4 regions of the Thiocapsa rosea genome follow, and region 1 is predicted to be linked to each of the others. Evidence: predicted binding sites of a transcription regulator. Region 1 holds the regulator's gene; each other region holds the start of a gene.
The links. Region 1 encodes sigma-54, which starts transcription at its own class of promoters, with help from an activator protein. Its sites were predicted from a motif close to TGGCANGNTNCNTGCTT; they were not measured.
Positions count from the first base shown of each region.

Region 1 (5,008 bases):
CCCGAGCCGGCCGCACCCGCGGTCGAGCGTGCGCGGCTCCCGGATTATGTCGTGGCACGCTTCAGCGCCGTGGAGACCGACGACACGGGCAAACCGAGCCGACGCTTGGTCGCCGAGGAGCTGCGCCAATATATCGAGGAGGATCTCTCTGAGCTGGATCGCCCGCGCATGACACTCTATCAGCGTGAAGGCGAGACCGAAGCCGAGCCCTGGCGCGCACGCGCGGACAGCGGGCTGGTCCTCCCCGGCGGCGACGAGGTCCGTCTCGAGGGCGCCGTGGAGCTCGAGCGCAAGGGCGACGCGAGTCGGCCCGCCACCCGCATGGAGACCGAGCTGATGCGCATCTGGCATAAACGGGCCTTCGCCGAGACCGATCGCGCGGTCCAAGTCACCAGTGCGTCGGATCGGCTGAACGCGACCGGGATGCGCCTCTGGTACGAGGAGCCCGTACGTGCCCAGTTCGACGGACGCGCGCATATCTTTATCGCACCCGAGCAGACCGAGACGCCATGAGCGAGAGAGGAATCGACAACCGGCGGTGCCGGGGCACTGCCCCGGCCGCGACCCTGGCCTTCGTCATGGCCCTCGCGTGCGCCCCGGCAGTGGCGCTCGAGGACGATGCAAGCCAACCCATCTTGATCGAAGCAGACGATGTCGAGGTCCTGGAGGCGGAGAACACCAGCATCTATGTCGGCAATGTCCAGGTCGACCAAGGGAGCATGCGACTCCTCGGCGATCATGTGACCGTTTATCATCGCGACGACCGCCGCCCGCGCTTTATCATTGCGCTCGGCGCGCCGGCCAGCTTCAAACAGCTCCTCGACAACGACGAGGGCGAGGTCCTGGCCTTCGCCAAACGGATGGAATACGACGCCGACAAGGACGAGCTCACCCTCATCGAGGACGCCTTGCTGATTCAGGGGGCCGACCGCGTCGCGAGCGAGCGCATCGTCTACGATCGCGCCCGTGCCCATTTCCGCGCGGGAGGCGGCGGACGGGTCAAGATCACCATCACGCCGGAGGGAGAATGAGGCTAAACCGCGTCCGAGGCGACCGATGACATCCGATCGGAAACCACCCTTGAACGATCCAAAGAGACTCGGCGGAGACGCGGTTTAGGATGAAGGATTCTATTGCGGATTCCGACTTAGGCTCGGGCTCGGGCTCGACGACACTGCGCGCGGAGCATCTGAAGAAGAGCTATCGCGGTCGTCAGGTGTTGCGCGACGTGAGCGTCGGCGTGGACGCCGGCGAGGTCGTGGGCCTGCTCGGACCCAACGGCGCGGGCAAGACCACCTGCTTTTATCTGATCGTCGGACTCATTCCGGCGGACGAGGGCCGCATTGCGCTGAGCGGGCAGGACATCACCCTGAAACCCATGCATGCGCGCGCGCGCGCCGGACTGAGCTATCTGGCACAAGAGCCCTCGGTGTTTCGCAAGCTCAGCGCGCGCGACAACATCCTTGCTATCCTGGAGGCGCGCGGCGACCTGTCTCGGGCCGATCGCAATCTGCGCTGCGAGCGCCTGCTCGAAGAGCTCGGGATCGCCCATGTCAGCGGCTCGCTCGCGCTCAGCCTCTCTGGCGGGGAGCGACGGCGCCTCGAGATCGCGCGTGCGCTCGCGGTGGACCCCCTGGTGATGCTGCTCGACGAGCCCTTCGCGGGCGTCGACCCCATCGCCGTCGGGGACATCAAGGCCATCGTGTCGCATTTGCGCGATCGCGGGATCGGCGTGCTGATCACGGATCACAACGTCCGCGAGACGCTCGATATCTGCGACCGGGGCTACATCATCAGCTCCGGGTGCGTCATCGCGGCCGGCACCCCCGCGCAGCTCCTGGCCGATCAGCAGGTCCGCGATGTCTACCTCGGCGCGGATTTTTCCATGTAGGTGCGAACCGGGAGGTACCTCGAGATGCGAATCGGTTGGCTGCTCTTTCCGAGATGTTGGGTGTAAGATGAGATCCTGCCCCGGCTGATGACGCCTTCACCGGACTGAAACGGCTAGAATCGACCAGCATTGGCCATGGCGGTCACCTGATCGAACACCTCGAAAAGCGCATCCGCGATTCATGAAGCAATCCATCCAGCTTCGGCTCGGCCAACACCTGACCATGACGCCTCAGTTGCAGCAGGCGATCCGTCTGTTGCAGCTCTCCACGCTTGAGCTCCAGAAGGAGATTCAGGAGGCGCTGGACACCAACCTCATGTTGGAGGAAGGCGACGACGCGGATCGCTTCAACGTCGCCGAGACGCAGCAGTCAGGCACGATTCAGAGCGAGGACATCGAAACACCTCGGGTCACCGTCGAGCAGTCGATCGACCGCGAGATCCACGCCGAATCCAACGAGATGCCCGAAGAGCTGCCGGTCGACACACTCTGGACCGACGTCTTCGACTCCCACCTGCCGAGCACCTCGCACGGCTCGGACGACGGCTCGGACTACGATCCCTTTGCCCAGCAAAGCCGCCCTCAGACCCTGCTCGACCACCTCGCCTGGCAGCTCAATCTGTGCAGACTGAGCGAGCGCGACAACATGATCGCCCAAGCGGTCATCGATTCGATCGACGCCGACGGCTATCTGCGCATCGATGTCGAGGAGCTGCTCCTGACCATCGATCACCCCGAAATCAGTGCCGAGGAGGTGGAGGCTGTCGTTCACCGCGTTCAGTCCTTCGACCCGCCGGGGGTGGGTGCCCGCAACCTCCCGGAATGTCTGCTGATACAACTCAGTCAGCTGCCCCCCCAAACACCTTGGCGGAGCACCGCGACGGCGATCTGCCGCGACGGGTTCGAGTATCTGGCCAAGCGCGATGTCGCCTCGCTGGTCCGTCAGCTGAAGGAATCCGAGGACACGGTCGCAGGTGCGCTGGCGTTGATCCGACGGCTCAATCCGCGCCCCGGAAGCCTGATTGCCGGCACGCCGGCCCAGTATGTCGTCCCGGATATCTTCGTGCGCAAACGCGAGGGCCGATGGTCGGTCGAACTCAATCCCGACTCGATGCCTAAACTCAGAGTGAACGCCGACTACGCGCGCCTGATCCGACGCGCCGATCAGAGCGCGGACGGCGTCACCTTGAAGAGCCATTTGCAGGAGGCACGCTGGTTCATCAAGAGCCTGGCCAGCCGCAACGACACGGTGCTGCGCGTCGGCGCGAAGATCGTCGAGATGCAGCAGGAATTCTTCGAGCACGGGGACGAGGCGATGAAACCGATGGTTCTGCGCGATGTCGCCGAGGCATTGGAGCTTCACGAGTCGACCGTATCCCGAGTGACCACGCAGAAATACATGCACACGCCGCGGGGAACCTTTGAGTTCAAGTATTTCTTTTCCTCGCACGTCAACACCGCTTCCGGCGGCGAATGCTCGTCGACCGCCATTCGTGCCCTGATCCGCAAGCTGATCGCCGGCGAGTCCGCGCGAAAGCCCATGAGCGACAGTAAGATCGCCCAAGAGCTCGGCGATCAGGGGATCAATGTCGCGCGGCGAACCGTCGCCAAGTACCGCGAGGCCATGGGGGTTCCACCCTCGAACGAGCGCAAGCGCCTGGATTGACAGGCCGTTTGAACCATAAGGAGTCACAAGATGCAGATCAACCTGACGGGTCATCACATCGACGTCACCGATGCGCTGAAAGGCTACGTCGACACGAAGTTCGAGCGCCTTGCGCGGCACTTCGACCACGTCATCAACGCTCACGTCATCCTGAGCGTCGAGAAGCTTGCCCAAAAAGCGGAGGCCACACTGCACATCAACGGCAGCAAGGTCTTTGCCGACTCGGTCCACGAGGACATGTATGCCGCAATCGACGGGCTGATCGACAAGCTCGATCGTCAGGTCCTGCGCCACAAGGAGAAGAAGAGCGATCATCGCGCAGCGAGCCCGAAGGTCAGCGAGATCGAGGAGTCGGATCAGACCTGACGCACCGGCGTTGTCAGAACGCCGCTGATACCTTCGAGGGGCGCTCTTGCCCCGTCGGAGGCGTTCAACGAACGGGATCGGGCACGAGGCCGGCATGCGGGATCGCCGGCCTCTGCCAGACATCCGAGGATAATCAGCATCCATGACCACACGCCCTTGCCCGCCGTCGCTGCGCGGACATCGATCCAAGAGCCACCAGCTGCAGCGCTGCGCGCCCGCAGCGCACGGGAGCCGATACCGATGCTCAGCCCCGATCTAATCAACGAGGCCCGTATCGGTCACGGCCTCGAGATTTCCAGCAAGAAGCGTTTGCTCGAAACCCTTGCCGAGCTACTCGCCAACGACCACCCCCGTTTGAGCACGGAGAGCGTCTTCGAGCGCCTCCTCGAGCGCGAACGCCTCGGCAGCACCGGACTCGGTCACGGTGTCGCCCTGCCCCATGCCCGGATCAAGGAGGTCTCTCAGGTGATCGGGGCCTTCGTGCAAACCGCCCGCGGGGTGGATTACGATGCAGCCGACGGCGAGCCGGTCGATCTGGCGTTCGCGCTCTTGGTTCCCGAGACCGCGACCGAGGAGCACCTGCAGCTGCTCGCCTATTTGGCAAGTCGCTTCAGCGAGTCGGCAACCCGCGCACGTCTGCGCGATGCGAGCTCGCCCACGGCCATTCTGGACCTTCTCAGAGCGACCTAGCCGTCAAGCGCGGCCGCCGGCGATGATCGAAAGTCTTCAATCCCTGATCTCGCAGACCGGGCCGCGGCTCAAGCTGCGCTGGCTCACGCCCGAGCCGGCGAGCCCGCGCCCGTTGCGCGGCGAGGATCCGGGACGTTCGAGGCAGTCGCTGATCGGCTCTCTGAACTGCATTCATCCCAATCGCCTGCAGGTCATCGGACACGCGGAGCTGCTCTACCTAGCAGAACTGGGCCGGACCGCCTTCGGCGAGACCGTGGAGAGGCTCTTCTCGGATCGTCCGACCGCCGTCATCTTCTCCGACGGCATCGACCCGGAGCCCGCCTTTCGAGAGGCCGCCGAGCAGACCCTCACGCCGCTGCTCGGCTCCTCCCTCGGCGACGAGGAGCTGATCAATC
Region 1 covers NZ_RBXL01000001.1:1,186,758-1,191,765, forward strand. Annotated here, with positions in the region: gene lptC (LPS export ABC transporter periplasmic protein LptC) at 1-513, shown strand, start outside; gene lptA (lipopolysaccharide transport periplasmic protein LptA) at 510-1,031, shown strand; gene lptB (LPS export ABC transporter ATP-binding protein) at 1,121-1,891, shown strand; gene BDD21_RS05480 (RNA polymerase factor sigma-54) at 2,073-3,557, shown strand; gene hpf (ribosome hibernation-promoting factor, HPF/YfiA family) at 3,588-3,923, shown strand; gene BDD21_RS05490 (PTS sugar transporter subunit IIA) at 4,164-4,613, shown strand; gene hprK (HPr(Ser) kinase/phosphatase) at 4,636-5,008, shown strand, end outside.

Region 2 (5,008 bases), 730 kb from region 1:
TGCCGAGATCGCTGCCGTCGAGTGCGTCGGTCAGCCGATACCCGCCGGGAGCGGGCGCAACCAAAACCGGGCGTCGATCCGACTCGCGGGCATAGAGGTTGCCGCCCAATAGGGCTTCGAGGAGCGTCGCCGCACGCGGATCACCGCCGACGGCAATGACATCGACCGCGGCTTGCTTCACCTCGAAGGAGCGGTCGCTCAGATCGATCAAGGCCGCGTCGATCTCATCGGCCATGCTGCCGAGCGGCAACACCATCAAAATCAGAAAGGCAGAAACGAGACCAAGGCCCGCCAGGTGCGGGAAGCGTCGCAATCGGTCTGTCGGGCTCATGGGCATCTCGATACTCGCTGCGATCGGAGGCTGTCTGCGCACGCCCCATTGATTCATCCGCGAAATCCGAAGCGGAAGCGGCTTCGAGCCGGCTGGAAGCGGACTTACGGAACCGGATCATCGTTGAATAAGCGTCTCGACTGCGCGTGTCCGGAAGGCCCGGGGCGAATCAATTCGCCCCGACATGCCGGTCGACTGCTCACCGGGAATCACCCAAGACCATCCCGAAAAAATACTTGAACCGCGTCCTCCGCCGCGCTCGTGGACTCACACCAGGTCGAGCCCACCTCTCCGAGCGCGCAGACCCCGCCGGACGCGGTTCAACAGCCTATTGCGCCTGAGCCCCGAGACAAGTCTGGGTCACGGTATTGAAGTTGCCGCACATCACCGGCGGGGTCCAATCGGCGGTCAGATCCTTGGAGCCTTCAAGGAAGTCCGACCAGGCGTCGCCGGGGACCTCTTCTTCGGTCGCCCAAACGACGGCGAACTGTCCGTCTTCCTGAATCTCGCCGATCAGCACCGGTTTGGTGATGTGGTGGTTGGGCAGCATCTTCGCGGTCCCGCCCGTGAGGTTCTTGGTCTCCAGACCGATGATGGCGGCCTGCACCGCATCCGGATCCGTAGTGCCGGCCTTCTCGACCGCCTGAACCCAAAGATCGAAGCCGATCTTGTGCGCCTCCATCGGGTCGTTGGTCACGCGTTTGTCGTTCTTGGTGAAAGCGTGCCAGGTCTCGATGAAGGCGGCGTTGGCCGGGTCGTCGACGCTCATGAAATAGTTCCAGGCGGCGAGATGGCCGACCAGCGGCTTGGTGTCGATGCCCGAGAGCTCTTCCTCGCCGACCGAGAAGGCGATGACCGGGATGTCCTCGGCGGCGACGCCCTGGTTGCCCAGCTCTTTATAGAAGGGGACGTTGGCGTCGCCGTTGATGGTCGAGACCACGGCGGTCTTCTTGCCCGCGGAGCCGAAACGCTTGATGTCGGAGACGATGGACTGCCAATCGGAGTGACCGAAGGGCGTGTAGTTGATCATGATGTCCTCTGCGGCGACCCCATTCTGCTTGAGGTAGGCTTCGAGGATCCTGTTGGTGGTACGCGGATAGACATAGTCCGTGCCGGCGAGCACCCAACGCTCCACACCCAGCTCGTTCTTCAGATAATCAACCGCCGGGATCGCCTGCTGATTCGGCGCAGCACCGGTATAGAAGACGTTCTTGGAGGACTCTTCGCCCTCGTATTGGACGGGGTAGAAGAGGAGTCCGTTGAGTTCCTCGAAGACCGGCAGCACGGACTTGCGCGACACCGAGGTCCAGCATCCGAAGACCACGTCAACCTTGTCTTTGGTGAGCAGCTCGCGTGCCTTTTCGGCGAACAGCGGCCAATCCGAGGCGGGGTCCACCACGACGGCTTCGAGCTGCTTGCCGAGCAACCCGCCTTTCTTGTTTTGCTCGTCCACCAGCATCAACACCGTATCTTTCAGCGTCGTCTCGCTGATCGCCATCGTGCCGGAGAGAGAATGCAAGACCCCGACCTTGATGGTGTCGTCCGCGGCTTGGGCGATGGATCCGGCACTCAGACCCAGCATCAGGCCCGTGCCGAGCAAGATCGATTTGATCGGGTCGCGTCTAGACATGCGTTTTGGCTCCTGTTGGTCGTGGATCTGATCGTCAGGTCATCCCGGGAGCGGGACGCCCAATGCGAAAAAGCAGAAACCGCGCCAAAGCGAGCGAGCACGTGTTTGCGGCCCTTACGGACTGCAAAGATCGAAAGCCGCACCAAAACGGCGCAGCCAGGGGATGGACCGGGGCGCGAGGCTCCGCCACGCGCACCGCAATTGAACATCCTAGATGCTGCGAGCAGCTCGGACGCGGACTGGGTCGACGTCAGCTCGCCCTATCCGGGTTCCCGGTAGACCCGCGCCAAGACGAGCTTCGTCCTGACCGACAGCAAGGGTTTTTTCTGCGGAGTCGGCGCCTAGGATGGAGAGCCGACCGGGCAGGCCGCGCACTGCGGCATTTGCGCTTTACTCGGCGACGAAGTCGGACTGATCGGAGGCAACCTTCATGATCGTGTCCTTGCCTCGCTCGTCCGCTTGCCTGAAGTAATCCACCAATTGCCGCTCGGTCATGGAGAGCGGGTCCTTGTCGTCGAGACAGAGTAGATAGGTCGGGGTCACGGTTCCGAGTGCGACCGCCAACTCTTGGGCCTCTTCGAGCCCCATGCGGCGAATACCCTGCTCGTAGTTGCTGATGCGTGACTTGGACAGCGATTCGGTGCGGCCGGAGAGCTCGGACAGGCTCAGTTTCTGATCCTGGCGCGCCGCTCGAAGGCGTTGCCCGATGCGTTTTGTGAGATCCATAGTGATTGGGCTCTGGTGTTCTAATGTCAGTGGTATGGGTGCTGTTTCATTTGTGTACGAATCCCTTCCGAATCAAGCACATTTCGTCCGCGCGCAAGGCGTCGTTACAGTCGATGACTCTTTTGAGCACCCTTGGGTGCCGACGCGGCGGGGCAGGACGCCGGGGCATCATCCCAGAAAGGCGTCCTCCCACTCTGCGACATCGCCCACGGTTTGAGGTTGCGGCTCCACGACACGATCGGCAAATTCGCGATCGAGTGTCTTCATGAAGCACTTGGTCTGGGGCGACAGAAATTTCCCGCGCCTTTGTACGATACCGTAGCTGCGCTTCGGGAAATACTGAGAGAGCGGAATTCTACTCAAGTTTTCGTCACCGGTCAGACAGACATCGGTCACGATCGAGATCCCCAGGCCCAATTCGACATATTTCTTGATGACCTCCCAGCCGCCCGCCTCCAAGGTGACCCGGTAGGCCAGGTTGTGTTGCTTGAAGACCAGATCGACCATCCGCCAAGTGCTGAGATGCCGCGGCGGCAGAATCAGGCCATAGGGGGCGATCTCTTCGAGGGTCACCGATTCCTTACCCGCAAGCGGATGGTCCTTCGGCGTGATGAGTGTCGGCTGGTAGGTAACGAACGGGCGGTAGGTAATGTCGTCGGGCACATCCAACATCGAGCCCACGGCGAGGTCGACCTCGTCCGCACGCAACATGGCCAGCCCGTCGCGGCCGGTCACGTTGTGCATCTTCAGCTCGATCCCCGGATACTGGTCGACGAAGGCGCGCACCGGGTCGGGGAGGATATAGAGGATGGTCGACTCGCCGGCGGCAATGTTCAACACGCCCCGGTCGACGCGGCCGCATTGCGTCGCGAAGGCCTCGTGCAGCTTGTCCATACCCTCGACCAGAGGCTCGGCCATCTGGAAGAGCAAATCGCCTTCGGGTGTCAGCTTGATCTTGGGGCCGCGCCGCTCGAACAAGACGGTGCTGAACTCGCGCTCCAGCGCCTGGATCTGCAAAGACACGGTGGGCTGACTGAGAAAGATCTTCTCGGCTGCAGCGCTGACGCTCCCGGTGCGCGCCGCATGACAAAAGGCCCGTAATTGTTTGAGTCGATTCTGTTTATAGTGAATTTGGGATCCTGAGCCCATTGGGATTCCGATCTTCGAATGGTGGTAAAACCTATACTATCCCAGCAGACCCATTGAAAGAAGCAATTATTTCGGCGCGATGGTCGCCACAGTCGGCTCAGCGTCGTCCCGCTGGATACCGCCGGTAAGCGCCTCTGATTCACCAAGGCTGTCGGAGCCCTGCATGAAGCACGAAGCGTTTTAGACCGACGGGCTGGGGTGCCAAATCGAGCGAGGGCAATCCTGCGATGGCATGAGGAGCGTGCGGCGGAGCAATGCACGTCGTGCGTCACCCGATCAGCATCCCGACGGGCGGCAGGGTCGCGCTCCACGCGACGCTTTCGGAACCGCTCAAGCCTCGTCGAGCTGACTGAGGATGTTGCGTGCGACGCGCCGTTGGTCGGGATCGCCCTCCTCCAGCACCTCGTAGAGCACCGTGCGGGCGGCAAAGGTGCTGCCCAGCTCGCGCAATCGGTTCGCCCGCCGAATCTTCTCCTCGACCGAATTGATCGCGTGCGCCGCTTCCGTAGCCGTAGCTTGGAGCGTCGGAGCGGCATCCGACTCGGAGCTTCGAGGCGCCCCCGTGATCTCGTCCGCCTCGATCAGATCCAACTCGGCTTCCATCTCGGACTCGCTCAAAGGCTGCCAACGATCCGGATCGTCGAAGTGCGGATCGAGATCGCGCCCGACCTCCCGCATCTCGGACCGGGGCGTGACGCGGCCCGAGGTCGATCCGCCGACCGGACCCGCCGGGGCCGCGGGCGAAAACGCGTTGCCCGAGGCATCGGGATCCGGTTCTTCGTCGGTGTCGTTCGCGCGTTTGCGCACCAGGACCTTCGACAGGACAATCCCCAGCTCGAACAGCAGCCACATGGGCACGGCCAGCAAGGTCTGTGAGATGACGTCCGGCGGTGTCAGCAGCATCCCCACGACGAAGGCGCCGACGATCACGTAAGGACGCTTGGAGGCAAGGGCTTCCGGCGTCGTGATCCCGGCCGCCACCAGCAGGATGGTGGCGATCGGAATCTCGAAGGCGATCCCGAAAGCGAAGAAGAGCGCCAGCACAAAGTCGAGATACGCCGAGATGTCCGTCATCATCGCCACGCCGTCCGGCGTGGATGCCGAGAGAAACGCGAAGATCAACGGGAAGACGACGAAAAAGGCGAACGCGACCCCGACGTAAAACAGGATGA
Region 2 covers NZ_RBXL01000001.1:1,916,584-1,921,591, reverse strand. Annotated here, with positions in the region: gene urtB (urea ABC transporter permease subunit UrtB) at 1-331, opposite strand, end outside; gene urtA (urea ABC transporter substrate-binding protein) at 660-1,961, opposite strand; gene BDD21_RS08710 (helix-turn-helix domain-containing protein) at 2,352-2,687, opposite strand; gene BDD21_RS08705 (LysR family transcriptional regulator) at 2,856-3,836, opposite strand; gene tatC (twin-arginine translocase subunit TatC) at 4,167-5,008, opposite strand, start outside.
Region 2: a site for sigma-54 is predicted at 2,032-2,048, ahead of urtA (urea ABC transporter substrate-binding protein). Genes of this name have one in related genera too.

Region 3 (5,008 bases), 1.8 Mb from region 1:
ACCGCGGATCTCGTTGAAGAGCGCCAGCTCCAAGGCTTGAAGCGGGGTCATCAAATAGCTGACGTCGAAGTCGTCGCAATCGACCTCGGGGCTGCCGGGGCAGGCCCATTTGAAGTCCCAGGGGGCGATCTCGGGGAGCCGGAGGCCCTCGGCGCGGGCTGTCACCTCGGAGGCATGTGCGGCGCTCATGTCGGCGAGGAGTCGAAAAACAGCGGCGACCGTGTGGTTGTGGTGCACGGTCATGGACTCGGCGAGCTGGCGATAACGCTCGGCGGATTCGTGCTCGAGCTCGAGCGCATGCACCAAGAACTCGGCGACGGACTCGATCCGCTGCGTCGATGGCGTGCTCGATGGCGTGCTCATAAGGCAAACTCCCGTTCCAGATCCGCGGTGGTCGCGGTCGCCTGGTTTTGCGGCTGCCAGACCGGGAGCCGCCGGACATAGAGCAGGCCGAGCGCCATGCCGTCGTCGGCCTGGATAAAGCGGGCGGCCTCGACCGGATCGTCGGTCGGCGCCATGTCGCTCGGGTGGACCAGGTGCTTCCACTCCTTCTGCTCCGGGCGGAAGGTCTGGCAGGGACTCAAGACCTGCAGAAAGGCGAATCCGGGATGCTCGATCGCCTCCACCAGCAGCTTGGTCAATCCGTTGGGATCACCCGCGAAACCACGGGCGATGAAGCTCGCACCGGCCGCGAGCGCGATCGCCGTGGGCAGGAAGGGGCGCATGCCGGTGCCGTGCGGCGTGAGCTTGCTCTTGGCCCAATCCGGCTGTGTGGTCGGCGAGGCCTGGCCCTTGGTCATGCCGTAGACCTCGTTGTCCATGACGATGTAGGTCAGGTCCATGTTGCGTCGGCAGGCGTGCAGAAAGTGGTTCCCCCCGATCGAGAAGCCGTCGCCGTCGCCGCCGGCCACGATCACGGTGAGGTCAGGCCGGGCCGCCTTGAGCCCCGAGGCGATCGGCAGCGCGCGGCCGTGAATGCCGTGGAAGCCGTAGGCATCGACATAGGCCGGCAAGCGCGACGAGCAGCCGATGCCGGAGATCATGGCGACGCGCTCCTTGGCGAGCTTCAGATGCGCCAGCGCCTTGGTGACGGCGGACAGCACCGCGAAGTGTCCGCAGCCGGGACACCAGACGGGTGCGACATCGGACTTGTAGTCCTTGGCTCGGAGGGTCGGGGTGATACCGGCAACATCCATCTCAAGTCTCCTGGCGCTCATGACGCTCGGTCAGCGCGCGCATGATCTCGGCGGGTCGCAACGGCAGAGGGCCGGGTCGGGCAAAAGACCGGGCATGCGTCGGGAGCGCGCGTTGTGAATGGAGATAGGCGAAGCATTGTGCGGTCTGGTTTTGCTCCACGACCAGGATCGAGCCGGCCGAGCCGATCGCTTCGAGCAACGCCTCGCGTTGCAGCGGTGCGAGCAGGCGCAGGGCGATCGCCCGCGTCGGAATCCCCGCGTCACGCAGACGCTGCGCGGCCTCGAAGACCGGACCCGCGGAGGAACCCCAGGTCAGAAGCAAATGGTCGCCCTCGCCCCGGATCTCGGCCCAACCCGGCCCGTAGTCGAATCCGGTCAGCTTACGCAGACGCTTCTCGAGCTGCTCGGCGTGGTCGATCGCACGACTCGAAGGCGCGCCGCCCGGGCCGTGCTCCAGACCCTCGCCCGTATACATCCCGCCCGCCAGTCCGGGGAGCGCCATCGGCGAGACGCCGTCCGGCGTCGGCCGATAGCGACGATGATCGGGGTCCGCCTCCTGCGCGATCAGGCGTTGCAGATGCGGCCTCTGCCCTGCCCCGAACGGCCGGTCGCCGGGCGGGTCGATGATCGCGCGCGACTGGCCCAGCATCTGATCCGACAGCACGATCGCGACCGTCTGCAGGTGCTCGGCCAGACCGACCGCCCATTCAACCGTGTCGACGCAATCGCGGATCCCCAAGGCGGCCAGGACCAGATGCGGGGCGTCCCCGTGCAGTCCGTGGAGTGCAATGTTCAGATCGGACTGCTCGGACTTGGTCGGGATGCCCGTCGAAGGACCGCCGCGCTGAACGTTGACCACCACGACCGGGGTCTCGCTCGCCACCGCCAGACCCAAGCCTTCGACCATCAGGCTTAAGCCCGGGCCGGAGGTCGCCGTCAGCGAGGGCACGCCGCCGAAGGAGCTGCCGATGATCATGTTGATCGAGGCCAGCTCGTCCTCGGCCTGGAGCAAGGAGCCGCCGAGCAGCTCCAAGCGGGGCGCGAGCCATTCCAACACCTCGCTCGCCGGGGTGATGGGATAGGCCGCGACGAACCGCACCCCGCCGCGCACCGCACCCAGTCCCGCCGCCTCGTTGCCGCTGATGTTCCAGCGCGCGACGGCCGGGGCGCTTGCCGATGAGGGCACGCTCGAGGCGTCGGCGGCGGCATAGCCGGAGCGGACGCAATCGAGCGAGTGGCTCAACACCCGAGCACTCTTGCCGCCGAGCGTCGCACGCGCGCCTGCTTCGAGCGCATCCAGCGGCAGACCGAGCATCGCGCCGACCATGCCGAGCGCGACCATGTTCACGCGCCCCTCGGTCTGGGCATCGGCGAGCGCCTTCCAGGGCAGGCTGCGCACCTGCGCGCCCGAGCGCAGGAGAATCTCGGGGATCGGCTCGGCCTGCGCGTCCGTGAGGATGAGACTGTTGCGATCCAGCGGCAGCTCGTCGGCAAAGCGGGCGACGTTCTCCCAGTCCAGACCGACAAGCAGGTCGAAGCAATCGCCCATGCACTCGATCGGCTGCGTCCCGAAGCGCAGCATGGCCGCGGACTCACCGCCGCGAATCTGCGGACCGGCCGAGCGGCCGAGCAGACCGTAATAGCCGGCGCGCCCGACGGCGGCGAGCAGGATGAGCCCCGCCGTGACCGCTCCGCTGCCGCCGGAGCCCGTGATGGCGAGGGTGGCGCCCCCGGCGAGGGTCGATCGTTCGGTCATCCGCACTCCGCTCGTTGAAATGTCGCCGACTATTGGAACCGCAAAGGCGCGACCGGCGCAAAGGCTTTCGCGGTCCGGGGTGCGGCAATGCCGTTGAATCTGCGACAGCACCCCGGCAGGGCGCTGTCGCAAAGGCTCCATTGCGAGACCCGGATACGCGCAAGACTCTGTTCATGCAGACTAATATCAAATGGCCCGGTGTTTGCTTAGAAAAGAATTCAAACGTCCTTCGAGGAACCGGGCATGGAACCGCAACAGATCACCCGACAGGTCACGATCAACGACACCACGCTGCGCGACGGCGAGCAGTCCGCCGGCGTCGCCTTCTCGATCGATGAAAAACTCGCGATCGCCCGCGGTCTCGATGCGCTCGGCGTGCCCGAGCTCGAGGTCGGCATCCCGGCAATGGGAGACGAGGAGCGCGAGTCGATCCGCGCCGTCGCCGCGCTTGGGCTGCGCGCACGCCTGATGGTCTGGACCCGGATGCGCCCCGGCGATATCGCACAGTGCCGTGATCTGGGCGTCGACATGGTGGATCTGTCCATCCCGGTCTCCGATCAGCAGATCACCCACAAGCTCGGACGCGACCGCGCCTGGGTCATCGCGCAGATCCAACACCAGGTCGCGGTCGCTCTGGACATGGGGCTCGAGGTCTGCGTCGGTGCCGAGGACGCCTCGCGCGCCGATCCGGAGCTGCTCTGGCTCGCCGCGGAGGCCGCCCAGAACGCCGGGGCCCGTCGCTTTCGCTTCGCCGACACGGTCGGCCTGATGGATCCCTTCGCGATCTACGAGCGCATGCGGGACCTGCGCGCCATCGTGGACATCGAGATCGAGATGCACGCCCACGACGACCTCGGGCTGGCCACCGCCAACAGCCTGGCGGCGGTGCGCGGGGGCGCGACGCATCTGAACACCACCGTCCACGGGCTCGGCGAGCGCGCCGGCAACGCCGCGCTGGAAGAGGTGGTGATGGGGCTCAAGCACATCCACGGCATCGACAGCGGGATCGACCTGCACACCTTCGCGGAGCTCTCCGGGCTGGTCGCGCGGGCCTCCGGCAAACCGGTCGCCTGGCACAAGAGCCTGGTTGGAGACGGTGCCTTTACCCATGAGTCCGGGATCCATGTCGACGGGCTCCTGAAGGATCCGCGGAACTATCAAGGCATCGATCCGGCCGAGGTCGGGCGTCGGCATCACCTGGTGCTGGGCAAGCATTCCGGCCGCCACGCGGTCCGCCAAGCCTATGCCGATCTCTTGCGCTGCGAGCTGGGTCTCGACGATGCCGACCGGCTGCTGCCCTTGGTCCGGCGCTTTGCGACCGAGAGCAAACGCGCGCCCGAGGCACCGGAGCTGATGGGCTTCCTCGCCGAGATCGGCAATCCTTGGGCCGTCCGGGTCCAGTAGGCCGGAGAGGAGACGCCTTATGGATTTCTTGGATTTCGACGGCGAGGCCATGTACTTCGACGAGCCCGTCTCGCCGGAGGTGGAGCGACTCCTCGAGGAGGCCGCGGAGGGCTACGGCGAAGACACCGCCGAGGATCGCCTGCTGCTCGCCTATTTCCTCCAGCCCGAGCACCTCACGGTTCTGGTCGCGCTCTATCGCTATTTCTACTACCGACATAGATACCGCGAGGCCCTCATCACCGCCGAGCGTGCGATCGCACTCACCGCGGCCCGGCTCGACCTGCCGACCGACTGGCGCGACCTGCGCGAGTCCGATCTCGGGCAGTCCGTGCTGATCTCGATGAGCCTGACGCGATTCCTCTTGCTGGCGCTCAAGGGCTCGGGATACCTCCTGTTTCGCCTCGGCGATGCAGCAGGGGCACTGAAACGCTTCGAAAAGATCGCCGAGGTCGACACCAGCGATCGGCTCGGCATCGGCGAGCTGCATGCCATGGCGCGGTCTGCGGTGACGCGATCCGCGCTCGAGGGCGCGGGGGGGAATGTGCGGTACTTCAAGGGCTAAATCGCGTCCTGTGCAATGGTCGATGTCGCGCTTACCCTGACGCCCGGTGCACCCCGGTTGGTCTGCGCCGGACGCGATTTAGGATTGAAA
Region 3 covers NZ_RBXL01000001.1:3,012,363-3,017,370, reverse strand. Annotated here, with positions in the region: gene BDD21_RS13505 (ferritin-like domain-containing protein) at 1-363, opposite strand, end outside; gene BDD21_RS13500 (2-oxoacid:ferredoxin oxidoreductase subunit beta) at 360-1,196, opposite strand; gene BDD21_RS13495 (2-oxoacid:acceptor oxidoreductase subunit alpha) at 1,198-2,952, opposite strand; gene nifV (homocitrate synthase) at 3,196-4,356, shown strand; gene BDD21_RS13485 (hypothetical protein) at 4,376-4,918, shown strand.
Region 3: a site for sigma-54 is predicted at 3,144-3,160, ahead of nifV (homocitrate synthase). Genes of this name have one in related genera too.

Region 4 (5,008 bases), 670 kb from region 1:
CCCGTCAGCTCGATCACGGCGCGATCGATGACCCCCTGTTCGCTCATGACCGCGGCGCGCTCCATGCAGTTCTCGAGCTCGCGGACGTTGCCGGGCCAGTCGTGTCGCATCAGGATGCGCAGGGCGCTGTCGGTGATCGAGAGCTCGCGTCCCTGCATCCGCGAGACCTTCTCCACGAGAAAGCGGGCGAGGTCCGGGATGTCCTCGATGCGCTCGCGCAGCGCGGGCATGCGTATGGGCATGACATTCAAGCGATAATAGAGATCCTCGCGGAATTCGCCGGCACGTACCTCGGCCTCGAGGTCGCGATTGGTCGCGGCGATGACGCGGACATCGACCTTGAGGGTGCGACCGCCGCCGACCCGTTCGAACTCGCCCTCCTGCAACACGCGCAGCAGTTTCGCCTGAAAGGCAGGCGTGATCTCGCCGATCTCGTCGAGAAAGAGGGTGCCGCCGTCGGCCTGCTCGAACCGACCCTTGCGCTGGCTGATCGCGCCGGTGAAGGCGCCCTTCTCATGCCCGAACAGCTCGGATTCCAGCAGATTGTCGGGCAAGGCCGCGCAGTTGAGCTTGACGAAGGCGGCACGGGCGCGCGGCGAGTTGTAATGGATGGCGTTGGCGATCAACTCCTTGCCGGTGCCCGATTCGCCCCGAATCAGGACGGTCGTATTCCACTTCGCGACTTGGCGCACCTGATCGAAGACCAGGCGCATGGTGTCCGTGTGTCCGATGATGCTGTCGAATCCGTGAGTGCCTTTGACCTCGCGGCGGAGCTTGTCGCGCTCCTCGCGCAAGGCTTGTTGCTCGGCCTCGACGCTGCGGGCCAGACGCACCGCTTGGCCGATCAGATTGGCGACCATCTCCAGAAAACGTGCACGCTCCTCGAGCAGCCCGTCGGCTACGGGAGGCTGGGCCGCAAAGACCCCGATCGCACCGCCTTCGCCGAGTCGGATCGGGACACCGATGAAGGGCAGGTCCGGATCGTAGAGACTGAGTCGATCGAGGAAGCGTGGCTCGTCGCCGATGCGCGGCACGATCCAGGGCCGATTCCGGGAGAGGATGCTGCCGATCACGCCCTCGCCGGGCTGATAGGCGATGCGGTCGGTCGCGTGGGGGTCGTCGGTGTGAAGCGCGCGGATCAAGAGTTCGCCGCGATCCTCGCTCAGCAGACTGACCATCCCGTGTTGAAGGCGCCCGCGCTCGTGCAGGACGCCGAGCACCTCGCTCAGGGTCTGGCGCAGATCGAGCGAACGGCTGAGCACCGAGCTCACCTCGAAGAGTGCGCCCAGTTGGGATTCGAGCAGATCCAACCGGCAGGCCTGCTCGGCGCTGCCGGGGACGGGATAGTCGGCATTCATGAGGGTTCGTGCAAGCTCAGTCGTCGTCGGGGACGGCGGTCAGTGACAGGCGAATGCGGCAGCCATCGGTCATCGTCGGGTCGACCTCGATACTGCCTCCGTGGGCGTTGACGATCTCTTGACTGAGCGCGAGACCCATACCGGCCTTGCCGCGACGGTTGCGCCAACCGATGTAGAAGGGCTCGAAGACCTTATAGCGGTCTTCGGCCGGGATCCCCGCGCCGTTGTCTTCGATCTCGACCTCAACGGCCTCGTCGACCCGGCGGGTGGTCAGGCGCAGCTCGCGGTGCGCGCGGTTGGTCTCGCAGAGTGCCTGAATGGCATTGTCGATCAGGTGCTTGAACAAGGCGCGTAGCTGGTTCTTGTGGCCAGGCAGCTCGGGTAGAACATGCGCCGGGCGCCAGTCGACCACGATTCCGGTGGCCAAGAGGCGGTCGGTCTCCAGCTCCAGGACCTGGCGCAGGAGTTCGTTGACGTTGACCATGACCCCGGCCTCGCGCGGCTCCTCGGGCAGTGCCGAGGTCAGGGTCGCGAGTGCTTTGGCGCCGGAGACGCTGATCTGGTCGAGCATCCCGGCGAGGGTGTCGACGTTGCCGGCACCGCCGCGCACCATGGCCGCAGCGGCGTTGATGACGTTGAGCGGCACCTGAATCTGATAGATGGCCGCAGCGAGTGCCTCGCGCATCCCGTGCATCAGCTGTTGCTCGGCGAGTCGGGCGCGCAGGTTTTCCAGATGGGCGCGCTCGATCTCGCGCCGCCGTGCGGTGACCTCGCTTGCGAGCAGCAACAGGCGCCGGTCACCGGGGACCTGGCGACCGAAATAGGTCCGGGCGCTGGCGTCGCTCTCCTCGACCGGTGTCCCGGAGCAGGCGAACCAGCGTGGTCCCATTGAACCGGGGATCTCGATGGCGACCTCGACATCCTTGAAGCCGCGCCCCTCCAAACAGGCCGCAAAGGCATCCACGCCGAGCTGCTCGCTGACCGCCGCGCGAAGGACATCGGCCGGTTCTTTGCCGCGCAGATCCCCGAGCAGCTTTTTGTATTCCTGATTGTCCAGGATGATCCGGCCCTTGCTGTCGAGCAGGACGACGATCACCGGGGCCGCATCCAGGACGGTCTCGATGCGGGCCTTCTGTTGACGCAGCGCCCCCTCGAGCTCGTGGACCTTGGTCGCGTCGCGATGCATCCCGAGGAAGTACTGAAGATCCCCGTCGCGATCCAGAACCGGGGAGATGATCAGCTCCGCCAGATAGTCGAGGCCCGCCTTCGTGCGGTTCACCAGGGTGCCGGTCCAGGTCTCTTTGCGTTGGATGGTTCGCCACAGCTGCTGATAGACGCTCAGCGGCGTCGCGTTGCTCGAGAGGATCGACTCGTTCTGTCCCAGGACCTCCTCGCGGCTGTATCCCGTCAAGGTTTCGAAGGCATGATTCGCGTAGAGGATCGCCGCCTTGTGGTCCGTGATGGAGATGGCCACGGGCGACTGCTCGACCGCTTCGAAGAAGAGTCGAGGAGGCAGCGGATCCAGCGCATTACCCCCCATGAGCGTCAGCGCCTCGACAACCTCGATCGGGGTCCCGTCGGGCGGCGAGGCTAAAAACTCGCCGAGCGCGTTGATGACGACCTGCTGGACGGTGCCCGGGGCTTCTCGGACCGGCACGGCGCTCTCCTGAATCCTGTTCGTAAGGAAATTCTACAGCAATTGCGATGCCATCGCCGACAGATGCGGGCCGCTCTAGAGGGACGATCCCGGGTCTGCTCGGACGGCGCAGCATTCTCGGCGGTGCCGCGCCTTCGCCTCTGTCGATACCCCTGTCAGTTTTACGACATTTCCATGCGACTGCAACCGGGATTTCTGTTGTCACCGCGACAGCCCGGCTTCGAAGGTATCACGCCCGGGAGGACGCCGGCCGCGCCTGCGGGATGTCGACTGTTCCGTTCCACCCGCCTTCCCGGGGACGTCAATCCATTGATGATGAGACGATATTTCAGTGTCCGGCAGCTCCTGGAGCGATCGTGGATCGGCCCGGTACGCGCGTCCCATTCGGCAGCTGGCACCGCATTTGCTGATGCCGTGACATCAAGGTCGCGACGCAAGGGCGTTCACCGTATGGGCGAGTATGTGATGCTGATTCTCGGCACCGCGTTGGTCAACAACGTCGTGCTGGTCAAGTTCCTGGGGCTCTGCCCCTTCATGGGCGTGTCGAACAAGCTCGACTCCGCCTTGGGGATGGGATTGGCCACCACCTTCGTGCTGACCTTGGCCGCGGTCGCGAGCTGGCTGCTCGAATGGTTTGTGCTCCAGCCGCTGGATATCGGCTTCCTGCGCATCCTGACCTTCATCCTGGTGATCGCTGCGGTCGTGCAGTTTACCGAGATGGCCGTGCGCAAGCTCTCGCCCGCGCTCTATCAGGTGCTGGGGATCTTCCTCCCGCTGATCACCACCAACTGCGCCGTACTGGGCGTGGCCCTGTTGAATGTTCAAGAGGAGCACGGATTCCTCCAAAGCGTTCTCTACGGATTCGGCTCGGCGCTCGGGTTCACCTTGGTGATGTTGCTCTTCGCCGGCATGCGCGAGCGACTGGCGCTGGCCCAGGTCCCGGCGGCCTTCAGCGGAACGCCGATCGCGTTTATCGCTGCCGGGCTCTTGTCGCTGGCCTTCATGGGCTTTGCCGGGCTGGCGTGAAACTCCGGAACGCGACCGGCGCGACAGGCAAGGATCGAAGACGCGCTTGATCTTTTGTGCGGTCAATGGCCGTCGCAGGACGCGTTCCGGAGGATGAAAAATCGATGGATGCGGCTCGCTGCTCGGCCACGACGCTGTTCGAGACGGATGCCCACAGGGTTCGGGTCGGGTTTCGGAAGGCATCGGACCGGCAGCTCCCTGGCCGCGTAGCCGGCCGCCATCGGCATGACGGATTCTTAATCGAGACACACTACGATGATTGCCGCGATCTTCAGCCTTACGACTCTCGGTTTGATCTTGGGCTGGCTCCTTGGCCTCGCCGCGCGCTACCTGAAGGTCGAGGGCAATCCACTCGCCGAGCGGGTCGTCGAGCTGCTGCCCGGCTCCCAGTGCGGTCAATGCGGTTACCCCGGATGTACGCCGGCGGCGGACGCGATCGCCTCGGGTGCAGCCCCCGTAACCATCTGTCCGCCTGGCGGACGCGCGCTGGCGGAGGAGCTCGCGGGTGTGCTCGGGGTCAGTGTCGACCTGTCCGGCGTTGCCGACAAGGCGCCGGCGATCGCGCACATCCACGAGAACCTCTGCATCGGCTGCTGCAAGTGCTTCAAGCGCTGCCCGACCGACGCGATCATGGGGGCCAACAACATGATCCACAGCGTCTTCGCCGATGCCTGTACCGGCTGCGAGCTGTGCTTCGACGTCTGCCCGACCGAATGCATCGAGATGCGTCCGGTCACGCCGACCCTACAGACCTGGTATTGGACGAAGCCGAGCGCGCTGGCGGCATGAGGCTGGCCGGGTGAGCCGTTCGACTGCCAGCCGCCAGCCGCCAGCCGCCAGCTTCGGTTTAGTCGAAGGCAGGAGGCAGGAGGCAGGAGGCAGGAGGCCGGAGGCAGGAAGCACTCCCGCGCAACGCCCTAAAGATCGTGACGCAGAGGTAAGAAAGGCCCGACTATGAAACTCTTCA
Region 4 covers NZ_RBXL01000001.1:1,858,676-1,863,683, forward strand. Annotated here, with positions in the region: gene nifA (nif-specific transcriptional activator NifA) at 1-1,358, opposite strand, end outside; gene nifL (nitrogen fixation negative regulator NifL) at 1,375-3,015, opposite strand; gene rsxA (electron transport complex subunit RsxA) at 3,466-4,041, shown strand; gene rsxB (electron transport complex subunit RsxB) at 4,297-4,830, shown strand; gene rsxC (electron transport complex subunit RsxC) at 4,996-5,008, shown strand, end outside.
Region 4: a site for sigma-54 is predicted at 3,408-3,424, ahead of rsxA (electron transport complex subunit RsxA). Genes of this name have one in related genera too.